DNA from 3 places in the Halorhodospira halophila SL1 genome. Region 2 is predicted to be linked to each of the others. Evidence: predicted binding sites of a transcription regulator. Region 2 holds the regulator's gene; each other region holds the start of a gene.
The links. The regulator sigma-54, encoded in region 2, starts transcription at its own class of promoters, with help from an activator protein. The targets are predictions, from matches to a motif close to TGGCANGNTNCNTGCTT.
Positions count from the first base shown of each region.

Region 1: HHAL_RS02485 (flagellar basal body-associated FliL family protein) is a predicted target of sigma-54. The motif match lies at 1,643-1,659, and genes of this name have one in related genera.
Region 3: flgA (flagellar basal body P-ring formation chaperone FlgA) is a predicted target of sigma-54. The motif match lies at 1,441-1,457, and genes of this name have one in related genera.

Region 1 covers NC_008789.1:555,254-562,171, forward strand. Annotated here, with positions in the region: gene fliN (flagellar motor switch protein FliN) at 1-11, opposite strand, end outside; partial or broken gene fliM (flagellar motor switch protein FliM) at 191-1,153, opposite strand; gene HHAL_RS02485 (flagellar basal body-associated FliL family protein) at 1,166-1,624, opposite strand; gene HHAL_RS02490 (porin) at 1,884-3,374, shown strand; gene HHAL_RS02495 (metal ABC transporter substrate-binding protein) at 3,407-4,309, shown strand; gene HHAL_RS02500 (ATP-binding cassette domain-containing protein) at 4,425-5,024, shown strand; gene HHAL_RS02505 (metal ABC transporter permease) at 5,024-5,824, shown strand; gene HHAL_RS12470 (flagellar hook-length control protein FliK) at 5,815-6,918, opposite strand, start outside.
Region 2 covers NC_008789.1:2,326,311-2,333,228, reverse strand. Annotated here, with positions in the region: gene tldD (metalloprotease TldD) at 1-86, shown strand, start outside; gene pmbA (metalloprotease PmbA) at 139-1,485, shown strand; gene HHAL_RS10770 (HPr family phosphocarrier protein) at 1,500-1,775, opposite strand; gene HHAL_RS10765 (PTS sugar transporter subunit IIA) at 1,772-2,176, opposite strand; gene rapZ (RNase adapter RapZ) at 2,173-3,036, opposite strand; gene HHAL_RS10755 (HPr kinase/phosphorylase) at 3,033-3,554, opposite strand; gene HHAL_RS10750 (PTS sugar transporter subunit IIA) at 3,551-4,021, opposite strand; gene hpf (ribosome hibernation-promoting factor, HPF/YfiA family) at 4,066-4,392, opposite strand; gene HHAL_RS10740 (RNA polymerase factor sigma-54) at 4,433-5,899, opposite strand; gene lptB (LPS export ABC transporter ATP-binding protein) at 5,940-6,665, opposite strand; gene lptA (lipopolysaccharide transport periplasmic protein LptA) at 6,669-6,918, opposite strand, start outside.
Region 3 covers NC_008789.1:589,161-596,078, reverse strand. Annotated here, with positions in the region: gene HHAL_RS02670 (flagella synthesis protein FlgN) at 1-152, opposite strand, end outside; gene flgM (flagellar biosynthesis anti-sigma factor FlgM) at 152-463, opposite strand; gene flgA (flagellar basal body P-ring formation chaperone FlgA) at 628-1,395, opposite strand; gene HHAL_RS02655 (chemotaxis protein CheV) at 1,559-2,494, shown strand; gene HHAL_RS02650 (CheR family methyltransferase) at 2,513-3,340, shown strand; gene flgB (flagellar basal body rod protein FlgB) at 3,485-3,892, shown strand; gene flgC (flagellar basal body rod protein FlgC) at 3,899-4,468, shown strand; gene HHAL_RS02635 (flagellar hook assembly protein FlgD) at 4,486-5,367, shown strand; gene flgE (flagellar hook protein FlgE) at 5,404-6,660, shown strand; gene flgF (flagellar basal-body rod protein FlgF) at 6,707-6,918, shown strand, end outside.

The sequences.
Region 1 (6,918 bases), 910 kb from region 2:
TCGTCGCTCATGACTCATCCACCCTGTGGCTGCTCTGGGGGCGCTCCGGCGCCTCGTCCGACTCGGCGACGCTGCTGCGCTGCTCGGCGGTGATCCGGTTGATGCGCTGCTGCACCGGCTCATCGTCCCGCTCGCGCTCCTCGCGGCGGACCTGATCGCGCTCCGGGAGCAGCGTCTCGCGCTCCGGCGCCTGCACCTTCTCGTCGATGCGCAGGGCGGCGTTCCCTTCGCACACCCCGTAGGTGCCGTAGAAGACCGGCACCTCCTCAACCTCAACCACCACCCGCTCGGGCATCTCGATGGGGATGACATCGCCGGCCTTGAGGTGCATCAGATCGCGCAGGGTGATCTCGGAGCGAGCCAGGGTGCTGTGCAGGGTCACCGGCGCGGTCTTCATCTCCTCGCGCAGCGCCTTGGCCCAGCGGTCGTCGACGTCGTTGCGATCGGACTGCACGCCGGCGTCGAGGATCTCGCGGATCGGCTCGACCATGGTGTACGGCAGGGTGACGTGGATATCCCCGCCGCCGCCGTCGAGCTCGACGTGAAACTTGCTGACCACCACCACCTCGGTGGGGCTGACGATGTTGGCGAACTGGGGGTTGACCTCCATGTTCACGTACTCGAAGTCCACGCCCAGCACCGGGTTCCACGCCTCGCGCAGGTCGTCGAAGGCCTGGTCGAGCATCAGGCGGATGACCCGCTGCTCGGTGGGCGTGAACTCGCGCCCCTCCACCTTCAGGTAAAAGTGCCCGCCGCCGCCGAAGAAGTTGTCCACCACCAGGAAGACCAGCTTGGGGTCGATGACGAATAGCCCGGAGCCGCGCAGCGGCGGCACGCGGATGATGTTCAGGCTGGTGGGCACGAACAGGGTGTGGACGTACTCGCCGAACTTCATCATCTCCACGCCGGTGACCGAGACCTCCGGCGTGCGACGGAGCATGTTGAACAGGCCGATGCGGAACAGCCGCCCGAAGCGCTCGTTGATCATCTCCAGGGTCGGCATCCGACCCCGGACAATGCGCTCCTCGGCGGTAAAGGTATACGGCCGGAGCTCGCCGGAATCCTCTTCTTCCTCGGTATCGACGTCGCCGTCGTCGATCCCGTGGAGGAGCGCGTCGATCTCGTCCTGGCTGAGGATATCCTGCTGCGACATGACGACCGCCCGCTACTGCATCACGAAACTGGTGAAGTAGACCGCCTCGATCTCGCCATCGACCCCGCGCTCATCGAGGATGTTGTTGATCTCCTCGAGCGAGGCGTGGCGCAGTTCCTCCCGCCCGGCCCGGGTATTGAGATCCTCGAAGCTCTGGTCGGAGAAGAGCATCAGCAGGTTGTTACGGATCACTGGCATGTGCCGCTCGACTCCGGATAGCGGCTCGTCGGCCCGCGCCATCACCTCGACCTCGGCCTGCAGGTAGCTGATCCGCTGCCCGCGCTCGAAGTTGACGGTCAGCGGCGGCTCGAGCTTGAGATACTGCGGATCGCCCAGATCCGGCTCGGCCTCCGCATGCATCCCCGGCGGTGTGATGTAGCCGAAGGCCAGGGCCCCCACGGTGCCCATGGTCGCGACCATCATCAACGCCATGATCCCCATGAATATGTAGACAATCTTCGGCACTGGCATGCCTCCCCGTGCCCTGTGATGCACTGACTGTGCCGTGACGTCGGCGCCCTTGCTGCCGGCACCCCCATGCTACCGCATAACCCGGCGACGCTGTCTCTTGACACCGTATTGCAGATGCAAATACCTTGCATCCTACGCCGGACGGCCTGTCCCTCTTCCGATGCTATCGGCCGCCGCCGCCGGGAACTTGATCTACACCCGAGGCGGGATCGACCGCCACCGTCCGGCGACCAACTCAATCCAGGGGGGGAGCCAAACCATGCCACGATACCACGCCCACCGCCGCCGGCCGGCCCTGCTGGCCACCGGCCTGGGCAGTGCGACGCTGCTGCTCGGCAGCGCCCACGCCCAGTCGCCCGCTGACGACCCCGCCGTGGAGCCGGGTCCGGAGCCCACGGTCAGCGCCGATCCGGGGCCGATGCAACGGGCCAGCGCCTCCAGCGAACAGATCGGCGCCGGCACGCTGATGAACCCGTCGATCTCGGTCATCTTCGACGGCGTCTACGGCAACGAGTTCTCCGGCCACGTCGGCGACCCCGGCGGCTTCGGCATGGGCCACAGCCACGGGCATGGCCACGGCCACGATCACGCCCACGGCATTGAGGACGGCTTCCAGCTGCGCGAGACGGAGTTCGCCTTCGAGGCCTCGGTGGACCCGTACTTCGACGCCTTCGCCATGCTGGTGGTCGAGGGCACCGACCACATCGACCTGGAGGAGGCGTACTTCACCACCCGCGCCCTGCCCTGGGGCCTGCAGGTGAAGGCCGGGCGCTTCCTCTCGGATATCGGCTACATCAACAGCCAGCACCCCCACGAGTGGGACTTCGTGGACCGCCCGCTGGTCAGCGAACACCTCTTCGGCGACCACGGCATCCAGGAGACCGGCGTGCAACTCAACTGGCTGGCACCGACCCGGACCTACCTGAAGTTCGGCGCCGAGATCCTGGAGGGGGAGACGAGCGGGATTGCGGCCTATGAGGGCGAGACAAGCACACGGCCCGGTTGGATCGATGGAGACGGCGCGCCGGAGCGCCACAGGACGGAAGAATTGGATCTCCCCTTCTCCGACTCAACGGGACCTCGGCTTGCCACGCTCTTCGCCAAGTGGGGGCCCGACCTGGGCTTCAACCACGCCGCGCAGTTTGGCGCCTCGGCTGGATACGCCAGCGCGTGGCAACGGATGGAAGAGCACAGCGAAGGCCTTCGCGTCGAAGCCTGGGATGGGGACGCCTGGTTTGCTGGCCTCGATGCCGTCTACAAGTTCGATCCGCCAGGTAGCTACCAGGGCGCCGGCCAACTGACGCTCCAAGGCGAGTACTTCTACAGGAACATCGATTCCGATTTCTATTACTACAACCACGACGATGCCAACAACTGGGAACGAGAGACTGCAGATGCCGACGGGACCTCGGGCAGTTTCAAACAGGATGGTCTCTACGTGCAGGCCGTCTATGGCATTGCCCCGCGCTGGCGCTCCGGCATCCGCGCCGAGGCGCTGGGCCTGCTCGAGAACCAGGCGTGGCATGATCGGGATGACGGCAACGGCTACACGGACCTGGACACCTCCTACCGCTACTCCGCCAATGTGACCTTCTACCCGTCGCACTTCTCCTACATCCGGGCGCAGGTGAACTATTCGGACTTTGCTGACGGCACGCCGGACGACCCGGATACGCACGACGAGGACGCCTGGCAGGTCATGCTCCAGTACAACCTGAGCCTCGGCGCCCACGGCGCCCATCCGTTCTGAGCGCGCCGCGCCGCAATCGCAGAGGGAGTCGAATGATGTTCAAGCGCATCCTTGCCGCCGCGGTCCTCAGCACCGCCCTCGCCGCCGGCCCGGCCGCGGCGGAGCGGCTGGAGGTGGCCGCGACCACCACCAACATGGCCATGATCACCCAGGAGGTGGGGGGCGACCATGTGGAGGTCACCACCATGGCCCCGCCGGACCGCGACGCCCACTACCTCGAGGCGCGGCCGTCGATGATGGCCGCCCTGCGCGGGGCCGATCTGATCGTCTCCGTGGGCGCCGAACTGGAGGAGGGCTGGGTGCCCGCCGCCATCCGCGGGGCCAACAACCCGGATGTACAGATCGGCCAGGACGGCTACTTCGAGGCCGCCGCCCAGGTGGAGCTGATCGGCCAGACCGGCCACGCCGACCGCGCCCGGGGCGACGTCCACCCGGCGGGCAACCCCCACGTCTACCTGGATCCGGTGCGCCTGGCCGAGGTCGGCCAGGCCCTCGCCTCGCGTCTGGCCGACCTGGCCCCGGAGCACGCCGAGACCTTCTACGACAACGCCGACGCCTTCCAGGCCGCCGTCGAGGAGCGGATGCCGGACTGGGAGGCGCGCGTCGCCGACGCCCCCGGGGTGCTCCTCTTCCACGAGGACATCGACTACCTCCTCCACCGCCTGGATGTACCGCTGCACGGCTACCTGGAGCCGCTGCCCGGGGTGCCGCCAACGGCCCGCCACCTCCGGCGGCTGGTTAACGAGCTGGGCGACGAGCGGGGGGTCACCCTGTTCACCGACTTCCAGCCGGCGGACGGCGCGCGCTTTATCGAACGCCAGCTGGGCTGGTCCTACTACAGCCTGCCCACCCAGGTGCCGGTGGACGGCGACGCCGAGGACTACTTCCAGGTCATCGACGACCTGGTTGAGGCCATCGCCTCGCCAGCCTCCTGAGCCGACCGATGGGCGCGGCGCAGGCTGGTCAGCCGGCGCCGTGCCCCTTACCATAAGGCGGCCTCGGGCGGGGCACCCCCGCCCGTTTCGTTCCCCCGAACCAGAAGGTTCCACCGTGGCGCAACCGCTCCTCGAGGTCGAGCAGCTGCAGGCCGGCTATGCCGAGCCGGTGGTCGGCCCGATCTCGCTCCAGGTCCACCCCGGCGAGGTCATCGGCCTGGCCGGCCCCAACGGCTCCGGCAAGAGCACCGTGCTCAGTGTCCTTACCGGCCGGGCGCAGCGCTTCGGCGGCCGGGTGCACACCCGCAGCGGCGCCGGCATCGCCTGCCAGTCCCAGGCCCCCTACCAGGGCGGCGAGCTACCCCTGCGCGGCGATGAGCTCCTGGCGCTCATGGGCGCCGACCCGGGCATCCTGCCGGAGCCCCTGCAGCCGCTGCTGCGCCGGCGCATCGACCGGCTCAGCGGCGGCCAGCGGCAGAGCCTGCTGGTCTGGTCGGTGCTCGGCCACCCCGGGGGCCTGGTACTCCTCGACGAGCCCACCAACAACCTCGACGCCCGCGGCCGGCAGCTGCTCATCGAGGGACTGACCCGGCTCGACGCCCGGCGCGGCGCTCTGGTCATCAGCCACGACGCCGACTTCATCCGCCAGGTCTGCCACCGGGTCGTCACCCTGGAGCCGGGCGGACGCCTGCAGCAGACGGAGGCAGCGGCGTAATGGAGCTGCTCTTCGACCCGCTGTTCCGCCTGCCCTTCTTCGCCGGACTGACCGCCGCCGTGGCGGTGGCGGTGGTCGGGCTGTACCTGCGCCTGCGCGGCGAGTGGCTGGCCGCCCTGGGCTTCGCCCACCTGGCCGGTGCCGGCGGCGTGGCGGGACTGCTGCTGGGCGCACCGCCGCTGGCGGCCGCCCTGGGAGCGAGTGCGGTAGCGGTGGCGATCAAGGGCGCCCTGCACCGCACCGGCAACGACGTCTACGCCTGGCTGATCCTCTTCGGCTGGGCGGCCATGATGCTCGGCGCCTCGATGACCTACCACGCCAAGCTCCTTGGCGAGAACCTGATCGAGGGGCAACTCTACTTCGTCGGCGCGGAGGAGCTGTGGGCCACGCTGGCCGTCGCCGGCACCACGGCACTGGTGCTGCCGATGCTCTCGCGGCGGCTGCTGCGCCACGAGCTCTTCCCCGGCCACGACGCTGCCAACGGCAAGCCGCTGTGGCCGGTCACCCTGGGCTTCGATCTGATCGCTGCGGCGGTGGTGGCGATCACCGCGCTGGTAATGGGGGTGATGGCCGCCTTCGCCCTGGTCTTCATCCCGGCGTGGCTGGCCTTCGCCCTGGCCGGGGGGTGGCGACGTGCCGTGGCCTGGACCGCGGGGCTGGCGGCAGCGATCTACACCGCGTCGTTCGTGACCGCGATGGCCCTGGACCTACCCTTCGCCACGGTGCTGGTGGGCATCGCCGCAGCCCTGGCACCGCTGCGCCTGGCCGCGGGCCGACTCGGCGGCCGGCATCAGGCGTAGTGATCCACCAGGCCGCGGCCGGCACTACCGGCGGCGGCCTCATCGCCCTCCTCGCCCGGACCCGCGGCGGCCTGTAGGGGCTCGCCGGTCTCCGGGTCGGTGTCTTCGGCTTCACCGCCCTCGCCCTGGGAGATGTTCACGTCCACTTCGCCCTGGCCCTGGTCGGCGAGGAGCTGCTTGAGCCGCTCCAGGTCCTGCTCCAGCGCCTCGCGGGTGGCGGCGTTGTGGGTGGTGATATTCACCGTGGTGCGCTCGTCACCGACGTTGATCTGGATATCCAGCGGGCCGAGCCCGGGGGGGTTGAGCTGTAACCGGGCCTGCTGGATGTTCTCGTTGACCATCCACACCACCCGCTCGCCAACGGCCGGGGTGAAGCCCTGCTGGCCCACCGGCTGCTGCACGGTGAACTGCATGCCGCCCCCGCGCTGGCTGCCGTCCAGCCCCTGGGCGGCAGCCAGCAGCCCGCTGAACTCACCGCGGGCGGCACTGCCCTCGTCACCGCCGCGGCTGCCTGGCTGCAGCGCCTGGAGCAGGGCCTCGGCGGCGGGGCTGCGCTCGCCGCTACCGGTCTGCCCGCCCTGGGTGCCGGTCTGCCCGCCGGAAAGATCCAGCCCGCCCGAGGCGGCATGGAGGAGCCCGCCGGCGCGCAGCTCCCGGGTGATCTGATCGCCGAGGGCGGTGTTGCGCCCGCCCTCCGGCTCGTCACCGATGCCCCCGCCGAAGAGCGTGGCGGTGCTGGCGGCGACGGCGGCCAGGCCCTCGGCGTCGGCAGTGTGCTCGGGGTCGTCCAGGTGGGCCAGGCGCTCCTGCAGCGTGGCGATCAGCTCCTTGCCCGAGAGCCCCTCGTCTTCCAGCTCGGCCAGGGCCTGGAGGACCTCGGCGCGCTCGGCCGCCAGCTGGCGCTGGCCCTCGAGCCACGCCTCGACCCGCTCGAGCTTGTCCGACTCCCCCTCAAGCAGCGCCTTGAGCTTGGCGGAGAGTTCCTCGGGGTCGGCGCTGCCCAGCTCCTTGAGCACCGCCGGATCGAGCCCCTCCAGGGCCTGCTCGGCATCACCCTCGCCGACCCCGGCCAGGGCGTCCATGACCGCCTGCAG
Region 2 (6,918 bases):
GCAAGGAGGGGCAGAGCGTCCCCGTGGGGGTCGGTCAGCCGACGCTCAAGGTCGACGGCATGACCGTCGGTGGCACGCAGGCCTAGCCGCACCGCGCCGCTGCCTGGAAACCCAACTCACAACGGAAAAGGCGAACCCATGCCGGATCCACGCAACGAGCTACCTGCCCCGGGAACGCTGGAGGACCTGGTGCAGCAGGCCCTCGACGAGGCCCGCCAGCACGGCGCCGACGCAGCGGAGGCGGCCTGCTCCGGGGATGTCGGTCTGTCGGTGAATGTGCGCAAGGGCGAGATCGATACCCTGGAGCACCACCGCGGACGGGACATGGGGGTTACGGTCTACTTCGGCGGCCGCAAGGGCAGTGCCTCGGCCGGCGAACTCTCCGAGCAGGCGGTGCGCGACGCCGTTCAGGCGGCCTGCGACATCGCCCGCTATACCTCCGAGGATCCGGCCAATGGGCTGGCGCCGGCCGAGCGCATGGCCGTCCATCCGCCGGACCTGGACCTCGACCACCCCTGGCCGCTGGCGGCGGATGACGCGGTCGAGCTGGCCCGTGACTGCGAGTCTGCGGCGGTCGAGGCCGACCCGCGCATCGAGAATACCGAGGGGGCCGGGGTGAGCATCCACCGAGGCCTGCACGCCTACGGCAACAGCCACGGCTTCTTCTCGGTGCTCCCGGAGTCGCGGCACAGCATCCACTGCGTGGCGGTGGCCGGCCGCGGCGAAGCCATGCAGCGAGACTATTGGTACACCGTGGCCCGCGATCCGGCGGCCCTGGAGGACGCCCGGAGCGTGGGGCGGCAGGCGGCCGAGCACGCGGTCGCGCGGCTCGGTGCCGAGAGTCTGAGCACCGAGCGGGTGCCGGTGCTGTTCCGTGCCCCGGTGGCCCGCGGGCTGGTCGGCCACTTGGTCTCGGCGGTGCGCGGCAGCGCGCTGTACCGGCAGGCGTCGTTCCTGGTGGACAGCGCCGGCGAGCAGCTCTTCCCGGCGTGGCTGCAGATGGTCGAGCGGCCGCATATCCGCCAGGCCCTGGGGAGTACCGCCTTCGATGCCGAGGGGGTCGCCACTGCCGATTCGGCGCTGGTCCAGGACGGGGTGCTGCAGCGCTACGTGCTCGACAGCTACTCGGCGCGGCGCCTGGGGCTGGAGACCACGGCCAATGCCGGCGGGGTCCACAACCTGGAGGTTTCGGGGGGCGCCGGGGAGGACTTCGAAGGGCTGATCCGGCGCATGGGCCGGGGGCTGGTGGTCACCGAACTCATGGGCCAGGGGGTCAACCTGGTGACCGGTGACTACTCCCGCGGTGCCGCCGGCTTCTGGGTGGAGAACGGGGTCATCGACCGTCCCGTGCAGGAGATCACCATCGCCGGCCATCTGCGCGATCTGTTCGCCGGGATCCAGGTGGTGGGCAGCGACGTGGACCGCCGTGGGAACATCCGTTGTGGCTCCATCCTGGTCGAGGAGATGACCGTCGCCGGGCAGTAAGCGCCCGGCGGCGATCAGCCGTGCTCGGTCTCGCCGAATCCCTCGGTGACCAGCCGGACCAGGGCCTCGAGGGCTGGCTCGGCGTCCGTCCCCTCGGCCTCGATGGTGAGGGTGGCCTGGTGGGCGGCGGCGAGCATCATCAGGCCCATGATGCTCTTGCCGTTGACGCGCTTTTCGCCGTAGCGGACGTGGATCTCGCTCTCGTACTCGCTGGCAATGGTCACGAAGCGGGCGGCGGCCCGGGCGTGAAGCCCGAGCGGGTTTTGAATGGTGGCTTGTTGCTCGATCATGACGGCGGTGCTCCTTCGCCGACCGCGATGATACCGGCTCGGCCGCCGGCGGCCGCGGATTCGGCCAGTTCCTCAAGGGATCGCCCGGGGTAGTTGAACACCCGCAGGAGCATCGGCAGGTTGAGGCCGGTCACCACCCGGCAGCGGCGGTGGGTGCTGGCCGCCACCGCCACGTTGGAGGGGGTGGAGCCGTAGGCGTCGGAGAGGATGAGCACCCCGGCCCCCTGGTCGAGCTGGGTGATCAGCGCCCCGGCGCGCTCGAGCAGCTCGTTGCGCTCGTCCTCGTTGAGGACCTCCAGCGATTCCGTCTGCAGCGGGCAGATGCCCAGCGTGCGCGAGGCCGTGGCCAGGATCTCCGAGCCGATGTGCCGGTGCGCGACGATCAGCAGCCCAACCCTCATGACAGCTCCCGGTGGCGCAGGCTCACGTGGCTGCACCCTTCCTGCAGCGACTCGGCCAGGCGCTCGGCCAGGTAGACCGAGCGGTGCTGCCCACCGGTGCAGCCGACGGCCACGGTCAGGTAGCTGCGCCCTGCCTGCTGGTGGACCGGCAGCCAGTAGCGGATGAGCGTGTCGATCTGGCCGAAGAGGATCTCGGTCTCGGGCTGGGACTCGAGGAAGGCGCGGACGCAGTCGTCGCAGCCGGTATAGGCGCGCAGCTGCGGTTCCCAGTGCGGATTGGGCAGGCAGCGGGCATCGAAGACGTAGTCGGCATCGGTGGGGATGCCGTGCTTGAAGCCGAAGGACTGGACCAGCACCGACAGGCCACTGCGCTCGCCGGCTACCCGCTCGGAGATCAGACCGCGCAGGTCGTGGACGGTGGTCCGCGAGGTGTCGATGCTCCAGTCGGCGACCTCGCGTAGTGGCTCGAGCAGCGTGCGCTCGGCGCGCAGGGCGTCGGCCAGGGGCTGGTCGCCTTCGGCCAGCGGGTGGCGACGGCGCGTCTCGCTGTAACGGCGCATGAGGATGGAGTCCTCGGCGTAGAGGAACAGCACCTCCGTGGCGATGCCCTGCTCGCGCAGTGCAGTGAGGGTCTCCGGCAGGCATTGCAGGTCGTGGGGCGGGTTGCGTGCGTCCAGCCCCACGGCGAAGCGCTCTCCGGTGGGTGCGTCGCGGTTCTGGGCGTAGCGGGCCAGCTCGCCGATCAGGCTCACCGGCAGGTTGTCGATGCAGTAATAGCCGGCGTCTTCGAGGGTGTGCAGGGCGACACTCTTGCCCGACCCCGAGAGGCCGCTGACCACGATCAGGCGCAGCCCACTCATGCTGGCACCCCGCGGTCGCTGCGAGCGCCGTGGTGCGCAACGGACACTGCGGCCCGGCTGCTGGACGCGGCCTCGACCAGCGGGGCCAGTGGACGGCGGTGGCTGTCGGTCAGGGTGATCCGGGGGAGGCTTAGCTCCAGCAGCCGACGGTGGTCGCGCCGACCATGCAGGGCGGCTTCGGCTTCGGTGGTGCCGGGGGTCGGCTGCAGCTGGATGCACAGTGCCACGGCGGCCTCGTTGCGGAATGCCTCAGGGCCGTAGAGTTCCGTGACATCCACCAGGCCCAGGTCACGCAGGTGCAACAGCCCCCGCCCCTGTTGGGGGCCGGTGCCGAGCAGACGGTCCCCCTCGCGGCGCAGCTGCACGGCGTCATCGGCCACCAGCGCGTGGCCGCGGTCGAGCAGGGCCAGGGCCGTATCACTCTTGCCCGCGCCGCTGGGCCCCTCGAGCAGAACCCCGCGACCGTGGACGGTGACCAGCAGACCGGGGATGACCGGCCCGTGCGCGGCCGTTTTCACGACGGGTCGGCTTGTGACTGCCATTCCCGCAGGGCCACCTGCAGTTCCTCACCGTCCGAGGAGCGGCGCAGCCGTTCGCACAGGCTGCTGTCGCTGAACATCTCGGCGAGGCTGGCCAGGATCTGCAGGTGCTCGTCGGTGAAGTGTTCGGGTACGACCAGGGCGAACAGCAGGTCCACGGGTGCCTTGTCGAAGGCGTTGAACTCGATGCCCCGATCCAGCTGGATCAGGGCGCCGATGGCGCGGTCAATCCCGTCGATGCGGGCGTGGGGTACGGCTACGCCGTGCCCCAGGCCCGTGCTGCCCAGCCGCTCACGGGCCAGCAGTCGGTTGCTGATTTCTCGGGCGTCGAGGCCGTCGCCGCTGGCCCCGATCAGTTCGCCTATGCGCAGGAGTACCTGCTCCTTGTCCTCGATGCCGCTCTCGCAGCGAACACGTTCCGGCGTGATGAGTTGCTCGATGTCCATGGAGTGTCCGATCGGCTGGCCCGCTGAACCGCGTCCCGCCACCTTTACAGGCTGGCCTTGAGGGACGCGCCCTGCCGTCGCTGATCGACGGCCTTCTCTTTGTGTTTCAGGACCTGACGGTCAAGCTTGTCCACGAGCACGTCAATGGCTGCATAGAGGTCTTCCTCAATGGCATCGGCAAAGACGCGCCCGCCGCCACCCCCGATGTGGATGACCGACTCGGCCTTCTGCTGTCTCTTCTCCACCGAGAGGATCACCTCGGTATCGATGACGTGGTCGAAGTGGCGTTGAATGCGTTGCATCTTCTCGTTGACATGCGCCCGGAGAGCCGGGGTGATCTCGACATGATGTCCACTGAGCTTGATCTGCATACCGCCTCCTGAACCCCTGCGGCCGGCAGAGCCGGGCGCCTCAGCGCCTCCGGGCCTCCTTGCGCTCCGCCGACGATGCGATGGACAGGGACTCCCGGTATTTGGCGACCGTCCGACGCGCCACCTGGATCCCCTCCTCATGAAGGATACGCGCAATCGCGCTGTCACTCAGCGGTTTTGCCCGATCCTCTTCGGCAATCAGTCGGCGGATCCGTGCCCGGATCGCCGTTGCCGAAGCCTCTCCGCCGTCGCTGGTCTGCACGTGGCTTGAGAAGAAGTACTTGAACTCGAAGGTGCCCCGGGGCGTGTGCATGTACTTGCTGGTGGTGATGCGAGAGATGGTGGACTCGTGCATCTCCACCGCCTCGGCGATCTCGCGCAGGACCAGTGGTTGCATCGCCTCCTCGCCGTGGTCGAGGAAACCCTGTTGCCGTTCCACGATGGCGCTGGCCACTTTGAGCAAGGTCTCATTCCTGCTGCGCAGGCTCTTGATCAGCCAGCGCGCCTCTTGGAGGTGGTTGCGCAGACAGTGGTTGTCCGCGCTCCGGTCTGCCCTGCGGATCAGGCTGGCGTAATACGCGTTGACGCGCAAGCGGGGGGCGGTTTCGCTGTTGAGTTCGACCTGCCAGGCGCCGTCGCGGCGCACCACCAGAACGTCGGGGATGACGTAGTCGGGCGTGGTGTCGCTAATCTGCGAGCCGGGTCGGGGGTCGAGGCTCTGGATCAGGCCGAGGATGCTGCCGAGGGCCTCGTCGCTGACCCCCAGAGCCCGGCCCAGGTCGTCGTATCGCCGCTCGGCGATCAGCCCCAGGTGCTCGAGCAGGGCGTGGCGGGCCTCTTCCCGCCACGGGGTGTCTTCGGGCAGCTGCTCGAGCTGGACGCACAGCGCTTCCTGGGGATCGCGGGCGGCGACGCCGGTCGGGTCGAGTCGCTGGACGCGCTGCAGCACCGCTTCGAGCTCCTCGGCGTCAACCTGCTCATCCTCCGGGCACCCGGCCAGTAGGTCGTCGGTGCTCTGGGTCAGGTAGCCGTCGTCGCCGACGGCGTCGACGATGACCTCGGCGATGGAGCGCTCGCGCGCGGAGAACGCCTCCAGCTCGATCTGTGCATGCAGGTGCTGCTGCAGGCTGTCGGAGGCGGCCGGCCGGTTGTCCAGGGTGTCGCGTTGGGCCGCCTCGTCGCCCGGCGCGCTCAGCGCCGTGCTGCCGTCGTAGATGTCGTCCCAGGAGGTATCCAGCGGTAGGTCCTCGGGGATGTCGTCGCCGGCAGGGTCGCTGGCCGGGGCCTCGTCCTCACGGGCCTCTTGTTCCTGCTGCTCGTGTTGCTCCTGCTCCTGCTGCTCGAGCTCGCCTTCCTCGTCGAGCTCGAGCATGAAGTTCGACTCCAGGGCCTGCTGGATCTCGGTGCGCAGCTCCAGGCTGGAGAGTTGCAGCAACCGGATGGCCTGCTGCAGCTGGGGCGTCATGGTCAGCTGCTGGCCGATGCGTAGCTGCAGCGACTGCTTCATGGCCGTGTCCGTCGTGCTTGCAGCATCCGTATACCGTCGCTCACAGGCGGAAGTCCTCACCCAGATAGACCTCGCGGACCCGCGGGTTGGCGAGCACGCTTTCGGCGTCGCCAGCGGCCAGAACCTCGCCGTCGCTGAGGATGTACGCGCGCTGCACGATCCCCAGTGTCTCGCGCACGTTGTGATCGGTGATCAGTACGCCAATACCGCGCTGCGCCAGCTGGCGGACGATGCGCTGGATCTCGCCCACCGAGATCGGGTCGACCCCGGCAAACGGCTCGTCGAGCAGTATGAACCGGGGGGCTGCCGCCAGGGCGCGGGCGATCTCCACGCGCCGGCGTTCGCCGCCGGACAGGGCGATGCCCGGGGAGTCGCGGACGTGGGTCACCCCGAACTCCTCGAGCAGGCGATCCAGCTCCTGTTCCCGCTCGGCGCCGCCGAGGTCGCCGCGTAGCTGCAGGATGGCCCGTACGTTATCCGCCACGCTCAGTTTACGAAAGACCGAGGGTTCCTGCGGGAGGTATCCGATGCCGAGGCGGGCCCGGGCGTGGATGGGCAGCCGGGTGAGGTCGTCGCCCTCCAGGGTGATCCGCCCCTCGTCGGCCTGGACCAGTCCGACGACCATGTAGAAGCAGGTGGTCTTGCCGGCGCCGTTGGGCCCGAGCAGGCCGACGATCTCGCCGTTGGCCACTTCGAGCCCGGCGCCGTTGACCACAGTGCGACCGCGGTAGCGTTTGGTCAGCCCTTCCGCACGCAGCGTGACCACCGGTCAGTCCTCCTCGCGCCGGGTCGGGTACAGGATGGTCCGCGCCCGCTGCCCTTCAGCGCCACGGGCCTTCATGATCTGTCCCTCCAGGTCGACATCGATGGTCTCGGCGGTGACCTGGTCGTCTCCCTGCCAGAGGCGCGCATCGCCCTGGAAATGGGCGCGTTCGGGCCCGCGGGTGTAGTACTCCATCCGCTTCGCCTCGGCGTGGACCGGGCGGGGCTGGTTCTCCGGGTGGTCGCGGTAGGTGGCG
Region 3 (6,918 bases), 940 kb from region 2:
ATCAGTCTCCGGGCCTCGAGCTCAAGAGTCTCGGCGAGCTCGCCAGCCCGCACCTGGCAGCGTTCGACACGCACAGCCAACCTCTGCGCCAGCTCCGTATCCAGGGGCTGGCGGGGTGGATGACCACTGCGGTCATGCTCCGCCGGGGTCATCACGACTCGACCAGGGCCTCAAGCTCAGCGAACTTCTTGGCGACCTTCTCGGCGTCGACCGGGTAGTCGCCGTTGGCGATCCGTTCCTTGATGGCCTCGACCCGGTCCCGGTCGACTTCCGGGGTCTGGTCGATGCGCTCGCGGACCGTCTGCAGTCGTTCCGAGGTCGCTGCCTCGTCGGCGCCGCCAGCGGCGCCCTTGCTCGGGGCGTTCGGCGCCTCATCAGCGCCGCCGCTCTTCTGCCCCTTGCCCGGTTGCGCAGTAGCGGGTCCGACGGGGCGTGGACCCCCTCCTTCAATCGGATTGGACATCGGGCTCTCCTCAAAACCTTTCCTGTGCGGGCTGCACCACCGATCCCTGGCGTGCATGGACCCGTGCTATCCGTTTCTATCGGCGGGCCAGGCAGGAACTTGAGTCCTCGCTGCCGACACTTTGGCCCAGGACGTCGCCAACAGCAACTCCTTGCGTATGCGGTCTAATCGCCGACCCGGACCTGCCCCTCGCCGACCACGCGTGCCTGGATCTCCCGTCCGGAGTCCAGGTTCTCCACCCGGATCCGCTCGCCCTCCTGCCCGTGCTCTAGCGCGCGACCTCGGCTGCTGATCTGAATGGCGCCGCCGTTGCCGGCCGTGATGGTCACCCGATCGTTGCGCTCGACCAGGCGCGGGGGCTGAACATGGTTGCCGGTGATCGCCGCCCCCTCGCGCAAACTACGCCGCACCGCCTGGCCGATGAGTGGCGCCGGGTCGCGGTAGAACTCGCCGCGGATCCGCCGTGCATCCCGCGTGGCGGTGCGCAGATCCCCCGCCGACACCCGCTGCCCCCGCCGCAGGTTGCGCGTGGCCACTACCATCTCGGTCTTCAGGGTGGTCTCCATGCGCACGTAGACCGTCCACGGTGCCTCGCCGCCGCAGCTCACGCCGACGGTGCTCGTCTGCTGGGGGCTGCGGCCGCGAGGGATAAACGCCTCCAGGTCGCCCTCGTCACAGGCGCGCAGATTCAGTCGCTGGTCCACCCCGCGCGCTTCGACCGCCACCTCGTCGTACTCCCCGATCAGTTCCTCCCGCAGGAACGACTCCGCCGCCTCGCGGATCGCATCCGGCGACTGGGTGTTGGCCTCCACTGTCGCCGCCGGCGTCCACAGCGACAGCGCCAACAATACGACGCCGAGGCGCCAGCCGGGCGACGGTGGCACGCCGCCCCGGGGACGGCGGGCGTGGGCGGTGCCGGCGGGTTGGTTCATCGTCTCGGGTGCAACCTCCATTCGATTCGCGGTCCCCGCACAAGAATGCAAAGGGCATGCCGCAGCGGTGCCGGCTTTCCCTCATCCGGCTGCCGGATTAACATGGCGCGAGTGGACGGGGGGTCCTCCCCCGAGGCGCACGCCGAGTAAGGAGCTGTCAGTGATGGCCGGAATCATGAGCTCCGTCGACCAGCGGACCCAGCTGGCCGGCCATAACCGCATGGAGTTGCTGCTCTTCCGCTTCGAGGGGCGGCAGCGCTACGGGATCAACGTGTTCAAGGTCCGCGAGGTCATTCCCGCGCCGGAGCTGAGCTACGTGCCCCACGCCCATCCGGCCTCCTGCGGCATCGCCTACATCCGCGGCCACACGCTCTCGGTTCTGGACCTTAGCTACGCCACTGGTAACGGTCCCGTCACCAAGGAAGAGGGCAACTACATCATCGTCACCGAGTACAACCGTCAGGTCCAGGGGTTCCTGGTCGGCGGTGTGGACCGGATCGTCAACATCAACTGGCAGGATGTCCTTCCGCCGCCGAGTGGCGGCAGCGCCGGCAGCTACCTGACCGCCGTGGCGCGCTACGATGGACAAATGATCCAGATCGTCGACGTCGAGAAGGTCCTGGCCGAGGTCCAGCGCGCCGGCGGCGCCGATCCCGAGGTCACCGAGGGCGGCGGTGTGGATCGTGCCGAGGGGTCTGAGGCTTACAAGGTCCTGGTGGTGGACGACTCGGCGGTGGCTCGGGGGCAGATCAAACGCACCCTCGAGGAGATCGGCGTGCGCGTAGTCACCAAGAACAACGGGCGCGAAGCGCTGGAGCAGCTGCGCGCCTGGAAGGACCAGGACCCCTCGGGGCTCCGCGATCTGCTGATGGTGGTCTCCGATATCGAGATGCCGGTGCTCGACGGCTATACCCTGACGCGCTCCATCCGGCAGGATCCGGGGCTTTCCGGGGTTCACGTCTTGCTCCACTCCTCGCTCAGCGGTGTGTTCAACACCGAGATGGTGCGCCGGGTGGGAGCCGACGAGTTCCTGGCCAAGTTCCACTCCCAGGAGCTGGCCGAGCGGGTCGGCGCCCGGCTGGCCGAGCGAGGTGGGTGAGCATGAAAGGAGGACGGTTTGGCCGCGCTTTCCATCGGTGAGGAGGAGTACCAGGCGTTTGCGCGGTTTCTGGAGCGCGCCTGCGGCATCGTGCTTGGCCCGAGCAAGCAGTACTTGGTCGCCAGCCGGCTCGGGCCGCTGCTTGAGGCCGAAGGCATCCCGGATCTGGCCACCCTGGTCCAGCGCCTGGAGCAGCGGCCCACGGCGGATCTCAAGGGCCGGGTGATCGAGGCGATGACCACCAACGAGACCCAGTGGTTCCGCGACAGCTTCCCCTTTGACGTGCTGCGCAAACACCTGCTCCCCGAGATGGAGCGCCGCCGCGTCTGGCCGGTGCGCATCTGGTCCGCCGCCTGCTCGTCGGGCCAGGAGGCTTATTCAATCAGCATGACCGTGGACGAGTACAACGATGGTGGTGGCCGCATGGAGGCGGAGATTGTCGGGACCGACATCTCCGCCGGCATGGTTGAGGAAGCCCGCCGTGGGCGGTATACCGCCAATGTGGCGCGCCGGGGGCTGGCGCCCGAGCGTCAAAAGCGGTTCTTCGATGCCGTGGGGGAGAACGCCTGGGAGGTCAAACCGGCCGTCCGTCGGCGGACCAGTTTCCGCGTCCATAACCTGCTGGAGAGCTACGCCGGCCTGGGGCGTTTCGATATCGTTTACTGCCGTAACGTGCTGATCTACTTTGGGTGGGAGTCGCGGCGGGATATCGTCCAGCGGATCGCCGGGGTGACGCGACCTGGCGGGTATCTGATTGTCGGTGCCTCAGAGTCCCTCGCCCGTCACTCCGATGAGTTCGAACTCGTCCGTCTCGACGGCGGGGTGATCTACCGGCGGCGCGGCTGACGGAGGCATCCTGCCGCCGGGCGGCAAAGGTGTGCCGCCTATTGCCGCCGTGTTCCGCCTTAGTCGTTGATCTGTAACCCCCGTGCGTCTGGCACGCGAACTGCATAGAAATCCCGTGGACGAACAACACGGGAGCCCGCCACCATGCGGATCGGCTTCGATCAGGCCTTCTCGGTACCCGAGCAGGCCATGCGACTGCGCGGCGAGCGCAACGAGCTGCTCGCCTCCAACATCGCCAATGCGGACACGCCCGGCTACAAGGCGCGGGACATGGACTTTCGCGAGGCCATGCGCCAGGCCAGCGAGCCCCAGCCCCAACCGCTTCAGGCGACGAGCCCGCAGCACGTTCAGCCGCCGCCTTCATCCTCCATGGCGGCGGGTGATCCGAAATCTTTATACCGGGAGCCCCACGCCGCCTCCCTCGACGGCAACACCGTCGAGATGCACGTCGAGCAGGCCAAGTTTGCCGAGAACGCGGTGAACTACCAGGCCGCCGTGGACTTTCTCAACGGCCGGATCCAGAAGCTCACCGGCGCGATCCGAGGGGAGTAATCCGATATGTCCTTGATGAACGCCATCGACGTCGCCGGGACCGGGATGAACGCCCAGCAGCTGCGGCTCAATACCGTGGCCAGCAACCTCGCCAACGCCGAGACCGTGGCTTCCAGCCCCGAGGAGGCGTACCGCGCCCGGCAGCCGGTGTTCGCTGCGGCCCTGCATCAGGCCCAGGGCGGCTATCCCCAGGGGGGCGGTCCGCAGCCGGCGCATACGCCGACCTGGGCCGAGTCCGGTGGCCCCGTGGACCGGATCAGCCCGGTGAGCTTCCAGCGTCAGTTCTTTGGCGGCGAGCCCGCCGGTGTGCCGTCGGCCGGCGACCCTTACGCCAGTCCGTCGCCCAGCGTGCCGGTGTTCATGCCGGGGGTGGTGGAGAGCGATGCCGAGATCGAGCCGCTCTACCAACCGCACCATCCCCAGGCGGATGACGACGGCTACGTCTACCGCTCCAACGTCAATACCGTCGAGGAGATGACCAACATGATCTCGGCCTCGCGGTCGTTCCAGAACAACGTCGAAGTCATGAATACCTCGCGGGATCTCATGCTCGAGACCCTGCGGCTCGGCCGCTGATACCGGGAGGAGCGACGATGCTCGATCCGAGTCAACTGATGGGCGGGGCCGCCGGTGGCGGCCAGAAGGCCCCCAAACCGCCGAGCGCCGGTGACAGCGGCGCGGCAGGCAAACAGGGGGGTGGCGGGCCCGCGGAAGGCGTCCAGGCGGCCCAGAAGGCGGCCGAGAAGCCCGTTGGCAGCGGTCTCTCGGGCGGGTTGTCGGGCGGCGACCGGGCCGAGTCTGCCGCCAAGTCCGGCTACGAGGCATTACCCGAGGATCTGCGCAGCATCCCCGAGGACAAGGACGAGGGGGATCCGCAGAGCATCGGGCACGAGGACTTCCTCGAGCTGATGATGGTCCAGCTCCAGAACCAGGACCCGACCGATCCCCAGGACACCGAGCAGATGATGGGGCAGATCGCCCAATTCACGACGGCCTCGGGGATCGAGCAGCTGCAGTCGGACTTCCGGGAATTCTTCGAGCACATGCGCTCGGATCAGTCCCTGCGTGCCTCGCAGCTGGTTGGTCGCGAGGTGGTGACTGAGAGCCGCCAGGCCTACCTGCCCGAGGACGGCGAGATGGAGGCGCTGCTGCAACTCGAGCGCTCGGCGCCGAACCTCACCGTGGAGATTGAGAACGCGGCCGGAGAGCGGGTCCATCGCGAGCAGCTCGGCGAGATGGAAGAGGGCGAGCACCCCTTCGCCTGGGATGGGACCAATAACGACGGTCAGCGCCTGCCGCAGGGGACGTACCAGGTCAACGCCTACGTCGAAGACGGTGATGAGCGCGAGCCGGTGCCTACCCTCGTCGGTGCGCCAGTGACCAGCGTCTCGGTGGGGATGGATGGCCGGCCGCCGGAGCTGAGCGTGGCCGGTCTGGGCGAGATGTCGCTGTCCGACGTCAAGCGCATCCGATAAGACGAACAAGAGCAGCGGGGATCGAGGAGATTAGCCATGTCATTCAACATCTCGCTTACCGGGATCAACTCCGCCTCCAAGGATCTGGAGACCACCAGTAACAACCTGGCCAACGCCGGTACGACGGGCTTCAAGGAGTCCCGGGCCGAGTTCAATGACCTCTTCGCCATGGGGCCGATGGGTATCCCGCAGCTGGCTGTCGGACAGGGCTCGCGGCTGGCCAATGTCGGCCAGATGTTCAGCCAGGGGTCCTTCGACTTCACGGAGCGCAGTCTCGACCTGGGCATCGAGGGGCGCGGCTTCTTCCGCATGGAGGACGATGGCGAGGTGAGCTACACCCGGGCCGGTCAGTTCGAGGTGGACCGTGACGGCTACATCGTCAACAACACCGGTAAGCGCCTGACCGGTTTCCAGACCGACGAGGACGGCAGTCGCATCGGCGATGGTCGCGACCAGCTCCAGCTACCCACCGACGGCATTCCGGCCCGGGCTAGCGAGAACGTCGAGATTGCGGCCAATCTCAGCGCGGACGCCGACGTGATCGACGAGGGGGTGGCCTTCGATCCGGACGACAACGAGACCTTCACTGAGTCCACAACGACCACGCTCTACGACTCCCAGGGATCGGCCCGGGATGCGACCTTCTACTTCCGCAAGGTCGGCAATAACGAGTGGGACGTCTACACCCAGGTCGACGGGGTGGACTACGAGCAGGCCGATACCGAGGGCGACTACTTCGGCCCGCACCGGCTCTCCTTTGATACCTCCGGGTCCCTGGTCGATGCCGAGGGCGATGACGAAGGGCGGATCGCCAGCCTCGAGGATGTCCCGCTGCTCGCCGAGGTGGACGACCTGGACCTCGACATCGACTTCGGTGAGATGACCCAGTTCGCCCGGCCGTTCAACGTCACCAACGTCTCCCAGGACGGCTACGCCGCCGGGGAGTTCGAGAACATCAACGTCGAGGGCGACGGCACCATCCTGGCCCGTTACAGCAACGGCGAGGCCCAGGCCGTGGGTCAGGTGGCGCTGACCAGCTTCCCGTCGGAGGAGAAGCTCCAGTCCGTCGGTGAGACCTCCTGGCAGGCCACCCGCGACGCCGGCGATCCGCTGATCGGTGTCCCCGGCCAGGGGCAGTTCGGTCGGGTGGAGAATGGCGCCCTGGAGCAGTCCAACGTGGAGGTCTCCGATCAGCTGGTGAACATGATCACCGCGCAGCGCAACTTCTCCGCCAATGCGCAGATGGTCAGCACCCAGGACCAGGTGACCCAGGAGATCCTCAACATCCGCTAAGGCGGGTCTTCCTCCCGCTGATGCGGGGTAGAACGGGGCAGGGCGTATGGATCGTCAACTGTATGTGGCCATGACCGGGGCGAAGCACTCCCTGGAGGCGCAGCATCACAACAACCAGAACCTGGCCAACGCCAGCACCCCCGGGTTCCGTGCCGATCTGGACAGCTTCTACCAGGCGCCGGTCTACGGGCCCGGCTTCGCGACGCGCGCCTACGCCGAGGAGCTGCGGGCCGGGACCGACTTCAACCCGGGGCCGAT